2 regions of the Streptomyces sp. NPDC050416 genome follow, and region 2 is predicted to be linked to the other one. Evidence: predicted binding sites of a transcription regulator. Region 2 holds the regulator's gene; the other holds the start of a gene.

Region 1 (7,324 bases), on a different contig from region 2:
TTGCCGACGCCGATGTAGGCGGCGAGCTCGGTGGCCCGCTGCTTGCCGCACTCGTCCAGCCGCACGAGCAGGCCGTACGCGGACGACTCCAGGTCGGGGTGGACCTCGCGGGCCATCTCGCCCTGGCTGGCCCGGGCCCGCCGCAGCAGCACGGTCAGCTCCCGCTCCAGCGCCAGAAAGGCAGTCTGATCCACACCGGTTCCGGCCAGGGAGGGGTCCCGGTGTCCGTCGTCGTTGCCGTCCTCGTGCACGTGAGCCCCGCCTCGGTCGTCGCCCGCTACCTGCATTTTCCGCCCTCCGCGGCCGTCGCCGCAGTTCGGCAAGTATTCCGCAGGTCACGGGGTGTGCGTCCACAGGGCCGCCCCAGGGTGAAGGCCCGGGCCTCCCTCACGGGACCCGGGCCTTCCCTCATCCGATGACCTCCGTCACGCGGCCACCGGAACCTCCGGCGCCGCATCCGCCGTGGCGGGCGCGAGCGCCAGCTCCAAGACCTGGCGGACGTCGGTGACGGTGTGGACGTCGAGCTTGTCCAGCACCTCCGCCGGGACGTCGTCCAGGTCGGGTTCGTTGCGCTTGGGGATGATCACGGTGGTGACCCCGGCGCGGTGGGCGGCCAGCAGCTTCTGCTTCACGCCGCCGATCGGCAGGACCCGGCCGGTCAGCGAGACCTCGCCGGTCATCGCCACGTCCGTGCGGACCAGTCGGCCGGACAGGAGCGAGGCGAGGGCCGTGGTCATCGTGACGCCGGCGCTGGGGCCGTCCTTGGGGACCGCGCCCGCCGGGAAGTGGATGTGCACGCCCCGGTCCTTCAGATCGCCCACCGGCAGTTCCAGCTCGGCACCGCGGGAGCGCAGGAAGCTCAGCGCGATCTGCGCGGACTCCTTCATCACGTCCCCCAGCTGACCGGTGAGGGTCAGCCCGGCCGCGCCCGTCTCCGGGTCGGCCAGCGACGCCTCGACGTACAGCACGTCACCGCCTGCGCCCGTCACCGCCAGGCCCGTCGCCACGCCCGGCACGGACGTCCGGCGCTCGGCCGGGTCCTGGGCGGACTCGGGCACATGGTGCGGCCGCCCGATCAGCGAGCGCAGGTCCTCGTCCCGGACGGTGAACGGCAGCTCCCGCTCACCCAGTTCGTGCTGGGCCGCGACCTTGCGCAGCAGCCGTGCGATCGACCGCTCCAGGTTGCGCACGCCCGCCTCGCGCGTGTACTCGCCGGCGAGCTTGCGCAGCGCGCCCTCGTCGATGGCCACCTCGTCCTTGTCGAGCCCGGCCCGCTCCAGCTGGCGCGGGAGCAGGTGGTCGCGGGCGATGACGACCTTCTCGTCCTCGGTGTAGCCGTCCAGGCGGACGATCTCCATCCGGTCGGCCAGCGCCTCCGGGATCGCCTCCAGGACGTTGGCGGTCGCGAGGAAGACCACGTCCGACAGGTCCAGCTCGACCTCCAGGTAGTGGTCCCGGAAGGTGTGGTTCTGTGCCGGGTCGAGCACTTCGAGCAGGGCCGCGGCCGGGTCGCCCCGGAAGTCCGAGCCCACCTTGTCGATCTCGTCGAGCAGCACGACCGGGTTCATCGACCCGGCCTCCTTGATGGCGCGGACGATCCGGCCGGGCAGGGCACCGACGTACGTACGGCGGTGACCGCGGATCTCGGCCTCGTCGCGCACACCGCCGAGGGCGACGCGGACGAACTTGCGCCCCATCGCGTGGGCGACGGACTCGCCCAGGCTGGTCTTGCCGACGCCGGGCGGCCCCACGAGCGCGAGTACGGCACCGCCGCGCCGCCCGCCGACCACGCCCAGTCCCCGCTCGGTACGCCGCTTGCGCACCGCCAGGTACTCGGTGATCCGCTCCTTCACGTCCTGCAGACCGGAGTGCTCGGCGTCGAGGACGGTCTGGGCGCCCTGGATGTCGTAGGCGTCCTCGGTGCGCTCGTTCCACGGCATCTCCAGGACCGTGTCGAGCCAGGTGCGGATCCAGGAGCCCTCGGGCGACTGGTCGGAGGACCGCTCCAGCTTGTCGACCTCCTTGAGCGCGGCCTCCCGGACCTTCTCGGGCAGGTCGGCGGCCTCCACCCGGGAGCGGTAGTCGTCGGACTCCTCGCCCTCCTGCTCGCCGTTCAGCTCGCGCAGCTCCTTGCGGACCGCTTCGAGCTGGCGCCGCAGCAGGAACTCGCGCTGCTGCTTGTCGACGCCCTCCTGGACGTCCTTGGCGATGGACTCGGCCACGTCCTGCTCGGCGAGGTGGTCGCGCAGCTGCTGGGTGGCGAGCTTCAGCCGGGCCACCGGGTCGGCGGTCTCCAGCAGCTCGACCTTCTGGTCGGTGGTCAGGAACGGCGAGTAGCCGGAGTTGTCGGCGAGCGCCGAGACGTCGTCGATGGCCTGCACCCGGTCGACGACCTGCCAGGCGCCGCGCTTGCGCAGCCAGGCGGTGGCGAGGGCCTTGTACTCCTTGACCAGTTCGGTGACCTGCCCGGGCAGCGGCTCCGGGACGGATTCGTCGACGCTGGTGCCCTCGACCCAGAGGGCCGCGCCGGGACCCGTGGTCCCCGCACCGATCTTCACCCGGCCCCGGCCGCGGATCAGCGCGCCCGGATCGCCGTCGGCCAGCCGGCCCACCTGCTCGACGGTGCCGAGGACACCGGTGCCGGCGTAGGTGCCGTCGATGCGCGGCACCAGGAGTACCCGGGGCTTTCCGGGTGTTGTCCGAGCGGCGGCCTGGGCGGCCTCCACCGCGGCACGGACCTCGGAGTCGCTCAGGTCCAGCGGGACCACCATCCCGGGCAGGACGACCTCGTCGTCGAGCGGCAGCACGGGCAGGGTGAGCGGTGTGGACGTCGAAGCCATGATCTCCCCTTCGGCAGTCAAGTTGAGCTATGCCGACTCAATGCTCGGGAGCCGCCGGATGTTCCCCACCCGCCGTTCGCTGTGAGCGATCGACCGTGACGCCAGGGGCGATCGGGGCCGTAGAGTCGGCGACGTAACAGACCAATACGGCGATCGCCTATTACCTAGGGGTGGCGTGGACAGGACCGTGCAGGCGTGGGTGGACGGGTGGATCGTGTCGCGCGGGGCCGCCCCGCCCGTGACCGAGCCGTGGGGCTGCACGATCGACGTGGGGACGAACGGACACGTCACCCGGCATGTGTTCGGCGCGACCGGCGACGACCTCGACGAGACGGCTGTCCGCAAGGTGGCCGGCGCGGTGACCGGAGCCGGGGTCTGGCTGAAGGCCTTCCGGGACCCGTCCGTGGTCGCCGGCTGGCTGGACGACAGCTGGTGGATCGACCCCGAGCCCGGCTACCTGATGACCGTCCCGCTGACCTCGGCGGACGTTCCGGACGTGCCCGACGGCTACCGGCTGCGCAGCTGGTCGCGCGGCGGAGTGACGCGCGTGATGGTGGCCGCGCCGGACGGTTCACTGGCGGCGCGCGGGCAGATCGCCCCGACCGGCGTCACAGCCGTCGCCGACCAGATCGAGACGGCGCCGGAGCATCGCCGCAAGGGACTCGGCAGCCTCGTCATGCGGACGTTGCAGAGCGCGGCCGTTCGGCAGGGGGCGCACACCGGTGTGCTCGCCGGTACGCCCGCGGGGCGAGGGCTGTACGAGGCGCTGGGATGGGAGGTGGCGGCCGTGCTCACCAGCGCGAAGCACTGCCCGCGGACCTGAACGGCTTTGCCTTCTCGGAGTGGGCACGCCTCCCCCGCCACCGCCGGAGCACCGGCCAGGTCGCGATGCCGATGGCCAGGGCGATCAGATGCCCCCAGTTCGTCAACGGGTCGGTGAGGGCGAGCAGGTCCTGGAGCAGCATCCCGCCGAAGCCGGCCAGCAGAGGCACGCGCAGCCAGAGCGGCAGCAGTCCGGCCAGGGCGCCGGTGCCGGCGGCGACGCCGAAGCTGACGCCGTAGTCGAGGCGGTGCAGCGAGCTCTCGGGGAGCTGCCCGGCCAGCACGGCGAGCCCGACCGGGACCTCGGTCGCCAGGGTCGCGAGGACGTGCCCGAGCAGGAAGACAGCGGCCGTGCGCAGGCCGCCGATCCGCCGTTCCAGCGCGGTCAGCACGAGCACGAACCCGATCGCGAACGGCGAGGCCACCCCGCCCGCGAGCCACAGCGCGCTGCCGACCAGCACCAGTTCCGGCGTCCGCACCAGGTGCGCCACATCCGTACTGGAGCCCTGGAGCAGGGCGTGCACCAGGGCGGGGTCCGCGTACGCGGAGAACAGCGAGGTCAGGCAGAGGACGACCCCGTACCCGAACGTGAACGGCGTGCCCGTGGGAGTGGGGAGCAGCCGCCACAGCCGCGGTATCCGGAGCCGGGGCCGGGGTGGTTTCTCCACCGCGGTGGGCTCCCGCACGTCCGGGCCCGCGCTTCCGCACGGCACCCGGCCGCCGGCCCGCTGCCGCGGCACCCCGTCCAGCAGGGCCGGCACGTCGGGAACGGGCGCGTCCGAAGGCGTCGGCGTGGCCGTCTCGTCGGCCGGCGTGGTGCGGTCCACGGCGGGCACTCCTTCCGTCATGTCCCACACTTCGCGCACCTTCGCTCCCTGTCTGTGACGGGCGCCACGCGAGACCCGATTCACAGCAACCTGACAGCAGCGCACGGCGTCCCCTGCCGGCCCGTCCGTAATGCTTGGCGCCGGACGCCCCTCACCTGCCAGGATGCTGGGATGCCCACCTCGAACGACACCCCCCTCGTGCTGGACCGTCGCGAGGGTCCGCACGGCGAGGTCGTGCTGCGACGGCACGGCGGCCGGCTGGAGATCATCGCGAACGGCTGCTTCCTGATGGACACCTCCGACGGCCGCTCGGAACGGCGGCTGGTCGACGCGGCCCTGGACGCCCTGACCGGCCGGGACCGCCCGGAGGTGCTGATCGGCGGCCTCGGCGTCGGCTTCTCCCTCGCCCACGCGGCGGCGAACCCGCGCTGGGGAGGGATCACGGTCGTGGAACGCGAGCGCGCGATTGTCGAATGGCATCGCGACGGCCCGCTCTCCCCCTTCTCCGCCGAGGCCCTCGCCGACCCCCGCACGGAAATCGTCGAAGCGGATCTCGTGGCCTACGTCAATGAGACATCCGACACGTACGACGCCCTGTGCCTCGACATCGACAACGGACCCGGCTGGACCGTCACGGAGGGCAACGAAATTCTCTACGGAGAGGCCGGACTGGCAAGCTGTGTACGGGTGTTGAGGCCCGGCGGGGTGCTCGCGGTCTGGTCCGCCCAGCCCTCCCCGGAATTCGAAGAAACCCTGCGGAATGTCGGGTTCCAACAGGTGCGTACCGAAGAGATCCCGGTTGCCCGGGGCGTTCCGGACGTCGTACACCTCGGCATCAGCCCTGGATAGCAAAGGTGTGCTGACTCCCCGTACGCTGCTCCTCTGACGCCGATCATTCAAGCGTCAATCGCAACCATGCGCAGACCGAGGAATCACCCCACTGATTCCGGAAAGCACACCCCAGGGGCGGGCGATGGAGCAGACACACACCTCCCACAACGGTTCGGCGACGGCTACACCGGGCGCACAGCGCCGGGTTCTCGTCGTCGAGGACGACGCCACGATCGTGGACGCCATCGCGACCCGCCTGCGAGCCGAGGGATTCCTCGTGCAAACAGCGGGTGACGGTCCGGCCGCCGTCGACACGGCCGAGGCCTGGCAGCCCGACCTGCTGATCCTCGACATCATGCTGCCCGGTTTCGACGGTCTGGAGGTCTGCCGCCGTGTGCAGGCCGCCCGGCCGGTGCCGGTGATGATGCTCACCGCGCGCGACGACGAGACCGACATGCTGGTCGGGCTCGGCGTCGGCGCCGACGACTACATGACGAAGCCGTTCTCGATGCGGGAGCTGGCGGCGCGCGTGCACGTGCTGCTGCGCCGCGTGGAGCGGGCCGCCCTGGCCGCCGCGACGCCGCGCAGCGGCATCCTGCGCCTCGGCGAGCTGGAGATCGACCACGCGCAGCGCCGGGTCCGGGTGCGCAGTGAGGATGTTCACCTCACGCCCACCGAGTTCGATCTCCTGGTGTGCCTGGCGAACACCCCGCGCGCGGTGCTCTCCCGCGAGCAGCTGCTCGCCGAGGTCTGGGACTGGGCGGACGCCTCCGGCACCCGCACGGTCGACAGCCACATCAAGGCGCTGCGCCGGAAGATCGGCGCCGAGCGGATCCGTACAGTGCACGGCGTCGGCTACGCCCTGGAGACCCCGACGCCATGAGCGGCGGGCCGGCCGCACGGAGAAACCCCCGGGAGCCGGAACCCTGGGGCGGGGTGAGCCCGTTCTCGATCAAGACCAAGCTGGGCGCGCTGGTCGTCATCTCGGTGCTGATCACCACGGGCCTGTCGGTGATCGCGGTGCACACGAAGACGGAGCTGCGCTTCATCACGGTCTTCTCGATGATCGCCACACTGCTCATTACGCAGTTCGTGGCCCATTCGCTCACCGCACCGCTGGACGAGATGACGGCCGTGGCCCGTTCCATCTCGCAGGGCGACTACACCCGCCGGACGCGGGAGAACCGCCGTGACGAGCTGGGCGATCTGGCCGTGACGATCAACGCCATGGCCGACGAGCTGGAGGCACAGGACAGCCAGCGCAAGGAACTGGTGGCGAACGTCTCGCACGAGTTGCGCACGCCCATCGCGGGCCTGCGCGCGGTGCTGGAGAACATCGTCGACGGCGTCACGCAGGCCGACCCGGAGACGATGCGCACGGCGCTGAAGCAGACCGAGCGGCTCGGCCGGCTGGTGGAGACGCTGCTGGACCTGTCCCGGCTGGACAACGGCGTCGTACCGCTGAAACAGCGGCGGTTCGAGGTGTGGCCGTACCTGTCCGGCGTGCTGAAGGAGGCCAACATGGTCGCCTCCGTGCGCGCGGGCATCGCCACCGGCTCGGGCAGTCACACCCGCACGGACGTCCATCTGCACCTCGACGTGCACCCACCGGAGTTGACCGCGCACGCCGACCCGGAGCGCATCCACCAGGTCGTGGCCAACCTCATCGACAACGCGGTCAAGCACAGCCCGCCGCACGGCCGTGTGACGGTCAAGGCGCGGCGCGGCGCGCTGCCGGAGTCGCTGGAGCTGGAGGTTCTGGACGAGGGCCCCGGCATTCCGAAGTCCGAGTGGCACCGCGTCTTCGAGCGGTTCAACCGCGGCAACGTCAAGCGGCCGCAGGGGCCGGGGAGCGACGGCGGTACGGGTCTCGGCCTGGCCATCGCGCGCTGGGCGGTGGATCTGCACGGCGGGCGGATCGGAGTGGCCGAATCCGAGCGGGGTTGCCGGATTCTTGTCACTCTTCCGGGACTTCCATCTGTGCCAAGTTGACGTAAAGTTCGA
Region 2 (7,324 bases):
CCGGTCGAAGAGGATCAACCGGTCGATCACCTCGTCCAGCGTGCGCGCCTCCACCGCGTCGCCCATCAGCTCCAGATAGGTCATCAGACCCTGCCCGTGCCGGGCGACATGCGTGTACAGGTCCCGCATCCGCACGCCCCGGCCGCGCAGCGCCAGCGCCCGGTGCAGCCCCTCGGAGAGTTCCGCCTCGCGCCGGATGCCGCCGGGCTGCACCGTGAGCACCTCGGTCCTGCACGCCTGGGTCGCCTCGTCCATCGCGGCCTGGATCCGGGCGAGGCCGTCCAGCACCCGGATCGCCGAGCCCTCGGCCGCCGCCGGGGCCGGCTGTACGTGCCGCCCGAGCCCGGCGTACCACTCGAACGCCGCCACGGCCGAACCCACCCGCCGCTGGCTCGCGCTGACCTCGTCGTACATCCCGCGCAGCAGCCGGGTCATGACCTCCTGCGGGGAGGTCGGCACCAGCCAGTCCATGTCGTCGGGGTCGGGGTGCAGCAGGGCGAGTTCCAGCAGACAGGGCACCGGATCCGCGTCCCGGCGCGGCACGCGGCCCCGCCGTACGGCCCGGGAATACACGCGATCCCCGGCCTCGCACAGTCGGTCGGCACCGTGTGGATGCTCCTCCGCCCCGTGCCCGGCCATCGCCCGTCCCACCCCCGGTTTCGCCGCCTTGCCGCAGCGGCAACTATGCGCGGCCTGCCCCTGCTCCGCAACACGGCTCCACCGCGGCAGCGTTCCGTTTCCTCCAGGCCCGGCACTTCGATGAGCGCCCCGGCCTCGGCACGGACGCTGCGGTCCCAGAAGCGGCTGGGCGCGGCTAGGCGCCGTCGCCGTCGCGCGTGAGCAGTGACTCCACCCGTTCGTAGGCCGCCCAGTCACGGAAGTGACGCGTGTACAGGTCGGCGTCACGGCCGAGATCGGGGTCCTCGGCCTCCTTCACGTCGACGATCGCCCGGAGCCGCCAGGTGACCGTCTCCTGCCGGTCGTTCACGTAGCTCGTCTCCGCCTCGCGCGCCCGCCGCTCGACCCGCTCTCGGGCGGACCGCTCGTCGGCCGCGTGCACCAGGACGATGTTCTCCTGGTACAGGGGCTGCTCCTCTGTCCCGGCTGCGGCCGGGGACGATGTGGTCGCCTCCATCACCACCAGGGCGATGTAGGGCTGCGGGGCCGGCTGGTCGGCACCGGTCCGGTCGGTCACGCTCGCTCCTGTCCGCATGTCGGTCCCCCGTGGGCCCGCCTACTTCAGTCCGATCGCCTCGCAAGCCGCCTCATACTTCGCCGTGCAGATGTCCGACAGCTTGTAGACGTCGTCCGCGACCACCGTGTCCTTGATGTTCTCCTTGGTCAGGGCTACCACCGGCACGAGCTGGGCGGGGATGCCCTTGTGGGTGGGGCTGTCGACCTTGTCGCGGGTGAGGGCGGCGAACTGAATGTCGCGGCCCTGGACCTTGGCCACGGCCATCTCCGCCGCGTTCTCGGCCTCCTGCGGGTACGACTTGTACACGCTCATGTACTGGTCACCGGCGATGATCCGCTGCACCGCCGGGAGCTCCGCGTCCTGGCCGGTGATCGGCGGCAGGTCGGTGACGCCCGCGGCCTGAAGCGCCTTGACGATGCCGCCCGCCATGCCGTCGTTGGCGGAGTACACCGCGGCGATGTCGTCCTTGCCGATCTTCTGGATCGCCTCGGCCATGTTGGCCTCGGCGTTCTCCGGCTTCCAGTCCTTGGTGTCGAAGGACTTCGCGATCGTCACCTTGCCGTTCAGCTCGGACATCGCACCGGCCTTGAACTGCTTGGCGTTCGGGTCCGTCGGTGAGCCGTTCATCATGACGATCTTGTCGGAGAGGCTCGCCTTCTCGCCGATCGCCTCCAGCAGGGTGCGCCCCTGGACCTCGCCGACCAGTTCGTTGTCGAAGGAGATGTACGCGTCGATCGGGCCCTCGGCCAGCCGGTCGTAGGCGATGACCGGGATGCCCGCGTCCTTGGCCTTCTGCACCTCGTCGGCGATGGCGTGCGAGTCGACGGCGTCCAGCAGGATCACGTCGACCCGGTCGTCGATCATCTGCTGCAGCTGGGCCGCCTGCGTGTCCGCGCTCGCCTCGGCGTTGGCGTACTCGACGCGGCCCCGGTCGTTGGTGAGGGACTCGACCTTCCTCTTGATGATGGGGTAGTCGAAGTTCTCGTACCGAGTGTTCGCCTTCTCCGGGAGCAGCAGGCCCACGGTGATGTCGTCGCCCTTGACCGGGCTCGCCTCGTCGCTGCTCCCGGTCGCGTTGAGCACGCCGCAGCCGGCGAGCGTGACGGACATCGCGGCCGCGGCCACGGATATGGAGATACGACGGCGCATGCGGGAGCTCACTTCGCGTGTGATTCGGACGTGGGCGCACTTTGTGGCCCATGTGACTGAAAAGCCAACGCGGGTGCGCCCCCCAGCGTCAAGCGGAACCACTTAACGAGATGACAACACCACGCTCCGCAGCAGTTGTGAAGACTCTGCGGAATCAGCTCCAAGTGACTTGCACCATCCGGTCATCGGCAGGAGGGCCGACGAAAACACCCTAAGACAGCCCAAGGCGTACGAAAGGGGCCGGGAGTCTCCTCCCGGCCCCATCCACAGGCGTACGCGCGTCAGTCCGGCTCAGTCCGACTGCTGCTGCCGTTTCGGCCGCCACACCACCAGCGCGCTGGTCTGCTGGACCTCCTGGTACGGCACCAGGTCGCGGCGGTACGACGCGTGCACCGCCGCCTCGCGCTGCCGCATGGCCGCCGCCGCGCCGTCGAGCGCGTCCTCCAGCTCGGCCACCCGGGCCTGGAGCGCGGCGACCTGGTTCTCCAGTTCGATGATGCGCTTGATGCCCGCCAGGTTGATGCCCTCGTCCTGCGACAACTGCTGCACCTGGCGGAGCAGTTCGATGTCGCGGGCCGAGTAGCGCCGGCCCCGGCCGGCGGTGCGGTCCGGGGACACCAGGCCCAGACGGTCGTACTGGCGCAGGGTCTGCGGGTGCAGGCCGGACAGCTGGGCCGCCACCGAGATGACGTAGACCGGGGTCTCCTCGGTCAGTTCATACGGGTTGCGTCGACGACCGTCCATCTGAGTCATGCTCCCTTCGCGGCCTGGAACAGCTCCGCCCGCGGATCCTCACCCGCGGTCGCCTCGCGATACGCCTCGAGCGCGTCACGAGCCTTCCCCGTCAGGTCCTTCGGAACACTCACCTCGACGGTGACCAGAAGGTCGCCGCGGGTGCCGTCCTTGCGGACCGCGCCCTTGCCCCGGGCGCGCATCGTACGGCCGTTCGGCGTGCCCGGCGGCAGCTTCAGCGTGACGGGCGGGCCGCCCAGCGTCGGCACCCGGACCTCGCCGCCCAGGGCCGCCTCGGCGAAGGTCACCGGGACGGTGACGGTGAGGTTGTCGTCCTTGCGGCCGAACACCGGGTGGGAGTCGACGTGCACGACCACGTACAGGTCGCCCGCCGGGCCACCGCGCTCGCCCGGTGCTCCCTTGCCGCGCAGCCGGATCCGCTGGCCGTCGCTGACGCCCGCGGGGATGCGCACCTGCATGGTCCGCGAGGACTTGGCCCGGCCGCTGCCCTTGCAGACCTCGCAGGCGTTCTCCGCGATCAGGCCGCGGCCCTTGCAGTCCGGGCAGGGGTCGGTGAGCGAGAAGCCACCGCCACTGCCCCGGGCGACCTGCCCGGTGCCGACGCAGGTCGGGCACACCCGCGGTGTGCCGTTCTTGTCGCCCGTGCCCGAGCAGGCCTTGCAGGGCGACTGCGAGGACATCCGCAGCGGGACGGTCGCGCCCTCGATCGCCTCGGTGAAGCTCAGCGTGACCTCGGACTCGATGTCCTGGCCGCGCCGCGGATGCGTGCGCGTCCCCGCGCCCGCGCCGCCACGGTTGAACAGGCCCCCGAAGACGTCACCGAGTCCACCGCCGAAACCGCCGGCTCCCTGGCCGCCCGGGGCGCCTCCGAAGAGGTCGCCCAGGTCGAAGTTGAAGGAGCCGCCGCCCGCACCGGGCCCGGGGCGGAACCCGCCGTTGCCGAAGAGGGCGCGTGCCTCGTCGTACTCCTTGCGCTTCTTGGGATCGCCGAGGATGTCATTGGCCTCGGAGATCTCCTTGAAGCGCTCCTCCGCCTTGACGTTGCCCTTGTTGGCGTCCGGGTGGTACTCGCGGGCGAGCTTCCGGTACGCCTTCTTGATCTCGGCCTCGGTGGCGTCCTTGGGGACGCCGAGGACCTTGTAGTAGTCCTTCTCGATGAAGTCCTTGGTGCTCATCCTCGACGCCCCTCCTTCCCTTCGTCCGCTATGACGTCAGCCCTCTTCCGGGCCACCGCTCTCCTTGTCGTCGGCTTCGGCGGTCTCGTCCGCCTTGACCGTCTGTGCCCCCGGCTGGGGCTCGGCCACCGCCACCCGCGCGGGGCGGATGGTGCGCTCGCCGATCCGGTACCCGGGCTGCAGAATCGCCACGCACGTCGTCTCGGTGACGTCCGGTGCGTAGCTGTGCATCAGGGCCTCGTGGATCGTCGGGTCGAAGGGCTCGCCCTCCTTGCCGAACTGCTGCAGCCCCATCTTGGCCGCCGTGCTCTCCAGCGACTCGGCGACGGACTTGAAGCCGCCGACCAGCTCGCCGTGTTCACGCGCGCGGCCGATGTCGTCGAGCACGGGCAGGAGCTCGGTCAGGAGGTTCGCGATGGCGATCTCCTTGACCGCGATCCGGTCGCGCTCGACCCGGCGGCGGTAGTTCTGGAACTCGGCCTGGAGGCGCTGGAGGTCCGCCGTGCGCTCGCCCAGCGCCGTGCGGGCCTGGTCCAGCTGGGCCACCAGAGCCGCGTCCTGGCCCGTGTCCCCGGCCGGGGCCGCCCCCTCCTCCTGCGAGGGGGAGTCGGCGGCCTTCGGCTCGGCGTCGTCGGAGGTGGCGCCGGAAGGGACGTCGGGCTGCTGCTCGTCGAAGCCCGGGGTCTCCTCCGTCACGCGGCACCATCCTTCCGGTCCTCGTCCACGATCTCGGCGTCCACGACGTCGTCGTCGGCCTTGGCCTCACCGGCACCGGCGTCCGCACCGGCTCCGGCGGAGGCGCCGCCTGCGGCCTGCGCGGCGTTCGCGTCGGCGTACATCGCCTGGCCGAGCTTCTGCGAGACGGCCGCGACCTTCTCCGTGGCGGTGCGGATCTCGGCCGTGTCCTCGCCCTTGAGCTTCTCCTTCAGCTCACCGACGGCTTCCTCGACCTCGGTCTTGATGTCGCCGGGGACCTTGTCCTCGTTGTCCTTGAGGAACTTCTCCGTCTGGTAGACGAGCTGCTCGCCCTGGTTGCGGGCCTCGGCGGCCTCGCGGCGCTTGTGGTCCTCCTCCGCGTACTGCTCGGCCTCCTGGCGCATGCGGTCGACCTCGTCCTTCGGCAGCGAGGAGCCGCCGGTGACGGTCATCTTCTGCTCCTTGCCCGTGCCCAGGTCCTTCGCGGTCACGTGCATGATGCCGTTGGCGTCGATGTCGAAGGAGACCTCGATCTGCGGGACGCCGCGCGGCGCCGGGGGCAGACCGGTCAGCTCGAACATCCCGAGCTTCTTGTTGTACGCCGCGATCTCGCGCTCGCCCTGGTAGACCTGGATCTGCACGGACGGCTGGTTGTCCTCGGCCGTCGTGAAGATCTCGGACCGCTTGGTCGGGATCGTGGTGTTGCGCTCGATGAGCTTGGTCATGATGCCGCCCTTGGTCTCGATACCGAGGGACAGCGGGGTGACGTCGAGGAGCAGGACGTCCTTGACCTCGCCCTTGAGGACACCGGCCTGGAGGGCGGCGCCGATGGCGACGACCTCGTCCGGGTTGACGCCCTTGTTGGCGTCCTTGCCGCCGGTCAGCTCCTTGACGAGCTCGGCGACGGCGGGCATACGGGTCGAGCCGCCGACCAGGACGACGTGGTCGATCTCGCTGATGGAGATGCCGGCGTCCTTGATGACGTTGTGGAACGGCGTCTTGCAGCGCTCCAGGAGGTCCGCGGTCAGCTGCTGGAACTGGGCGCGGGTGAGCTTCTCGTCGAGGTGCAGGGGGCCCTCGGCGGAGGCGGTGATGTAGGGCAGGTTGATCGAGGTCTCGGTGGACGAGGACAGCTCGATCTTCGCCTTCTCGGCGGCCTCGCGCAGACGCTGCAGGGCCATCTTGTCCTTGCCCAGGTCCACGCCGTGGCCGGACTGGAACTGCTGGACCAGGTAGTCGACGATGCGCTGGTCCCAGTCGTCACCACCGAGGTGGTTGTCACCGTTGGTGGCCTTCACCTCGACGACACCGTCGCCGATCTCCAGCAGCGAGACGTCGAACGTACCGCCACCGAGGTCGAAGACCAGGATGGTCTGGTCGTCCTTGTCGAGGCCGTACGCCAGCGCGGCCGCGGTGGGCTCGTTGACGATGCGCAGCACGTTCAGACCGGCGATCTCACCGGCCTCCTTGGTGGCCTGGCGCTCGGAGTCGTTGAAGTACGCCGGGACGGTGATGACCGCGTCGGTCACCTTCTCGCCCAGGTAGGACTCGGCGTCCCGCTTCAGCTTCTGGAGCACGAAGGCGCTGATCTGCTGCGGGTTGAAGGGCTTCCCGTCCAGCTCGATCTTCCAGTCGGTACCCATGTGCCGCTTGACCGAGCGAATGGTCCGGTCCACGTTGGTGACCGCCTGACGCTTGGCCACCTCTCCGACGAGCACCTCACCGTTCTTGGCGAAGGCGACGACGGACGGCGTGGTCCTGGCGCCCTCGGCGTTGGTGATGACGGTGGGCTCGCCGCCCTCCAGAACGCTGACGACGGAGTTAGTCGTGCCCAGGTCGATGCCGACCGCACGTGCCATGGTTGATTCCTCCAGCTGACTTGAGTGGAACGGACTCAAGTGTGCACGACGGCTCCCCACCGGTCAACAGAGCTGAGTCGACCTGGCTCAAGTCTTATCCGTTCCTTACACGCAATGAGGCTCTGACCTGCGGAGATACTGAGCGTCGATCGGCGTACACAGGTACACGGGAGAGTGCGAACACCACCACGAGCGCCCCGCCCGCCACCCACCACAGGGCGTCGCTCCCGACCCGGCCGGCGTGCGCGAGTACCCCGGTAAGCACGGCGGAGAACGCCCCGAAGCCCAGCAGCAGGGTGACCCCCGGCACGGTCAGCCCGAGCCGCCGCAGCCGGTGCGCGAGATGATCCGGCCCGCTCCGCGGCAGGGCCCGCCCGCCCAGCCGCCGCGACCACAGCACCAGGACGGCGTCGGCACACACCACGGCGGTCAGCGCGAACAGCACCCCGGCGCTCTCCCCGAGGCCGAACCCGGCGCGGACGTGCACGGCGGCCACG

Evidence for each region. The regulator HspR, encoded in region 2, represses chaperone genes until heat shock. The targets are predictions, from matches to a motif close to TTGAGNNNNNNNNNCTCAA.
Region 1: lon (endopeptidase La) is a predicted target of HspR. The motif match lies at 2,863-2,881, and genes of this name have one in related genera.

Annotation. Positions count from the first base shown of each region.
Region 1 covers NZ_JBITII010000002.1:51,398-58,721, forward strand. The annotation lists gene ACIBL4_RS05190 (MarR family winged helix-turn-helix transcriptional regulator) at 1-251, opposite strand, end outside; gene lon (endopeptidase La) at 426-2,840, opposite strand; gene ACIBL4_RS05200 (GNAT family N-acetyltransferase) at 3,016-3,663, shown strand; gene ACIBL4_RS05205 (rhomboid-like protein) at 3,632-4,489, opposite strand; gene ACIBL4_RS05210 (spermidine synthase) at 4,661-5,338, shown strand; gene ACIBL4_RS05215 (response regulator transcription factor) at 5,463-6,203, shown strand; gene ACIBL4_RS05220 (HAMP domain-containing sensor histidine kinase) at 6,200-7,312, shown strand.
Region 2 covers NZ_JBITII010000013.1:1,863-9,186, reverse strand. The annotation lists gene ACIBL4_RS33130 (LuxR C-terminal-related transcriptional regulator) at 1-639, opposite strand, end outside; gene ACIBL4_RS33125 (DUF4288 domain-containing protein) at 815-1,195, opposite strand; gene ACIBL4_RS33120 (sugar ABC transporter substrate-binding protein) at 1,235-2,344, opposite strand; gene ACIBL4_RS33115 (heat shock protein transcriptional repressor HspR) at 2,636-3,088, opposite strand; gene dnaJ (molecular chaperone DnaJ) at 3,094-4,272, opposite strand; gene grpE (nucleotide exchange factor GrpE) at 4,309-4,968, opposite strand; gene dnaK (molecular chaperone DnaK) at 4,965-6,827, opposite strand; gene ACIBL4_RS33095 (MraY family glycosyltransferase) at 6,922-7,324, opposite strand, start outside.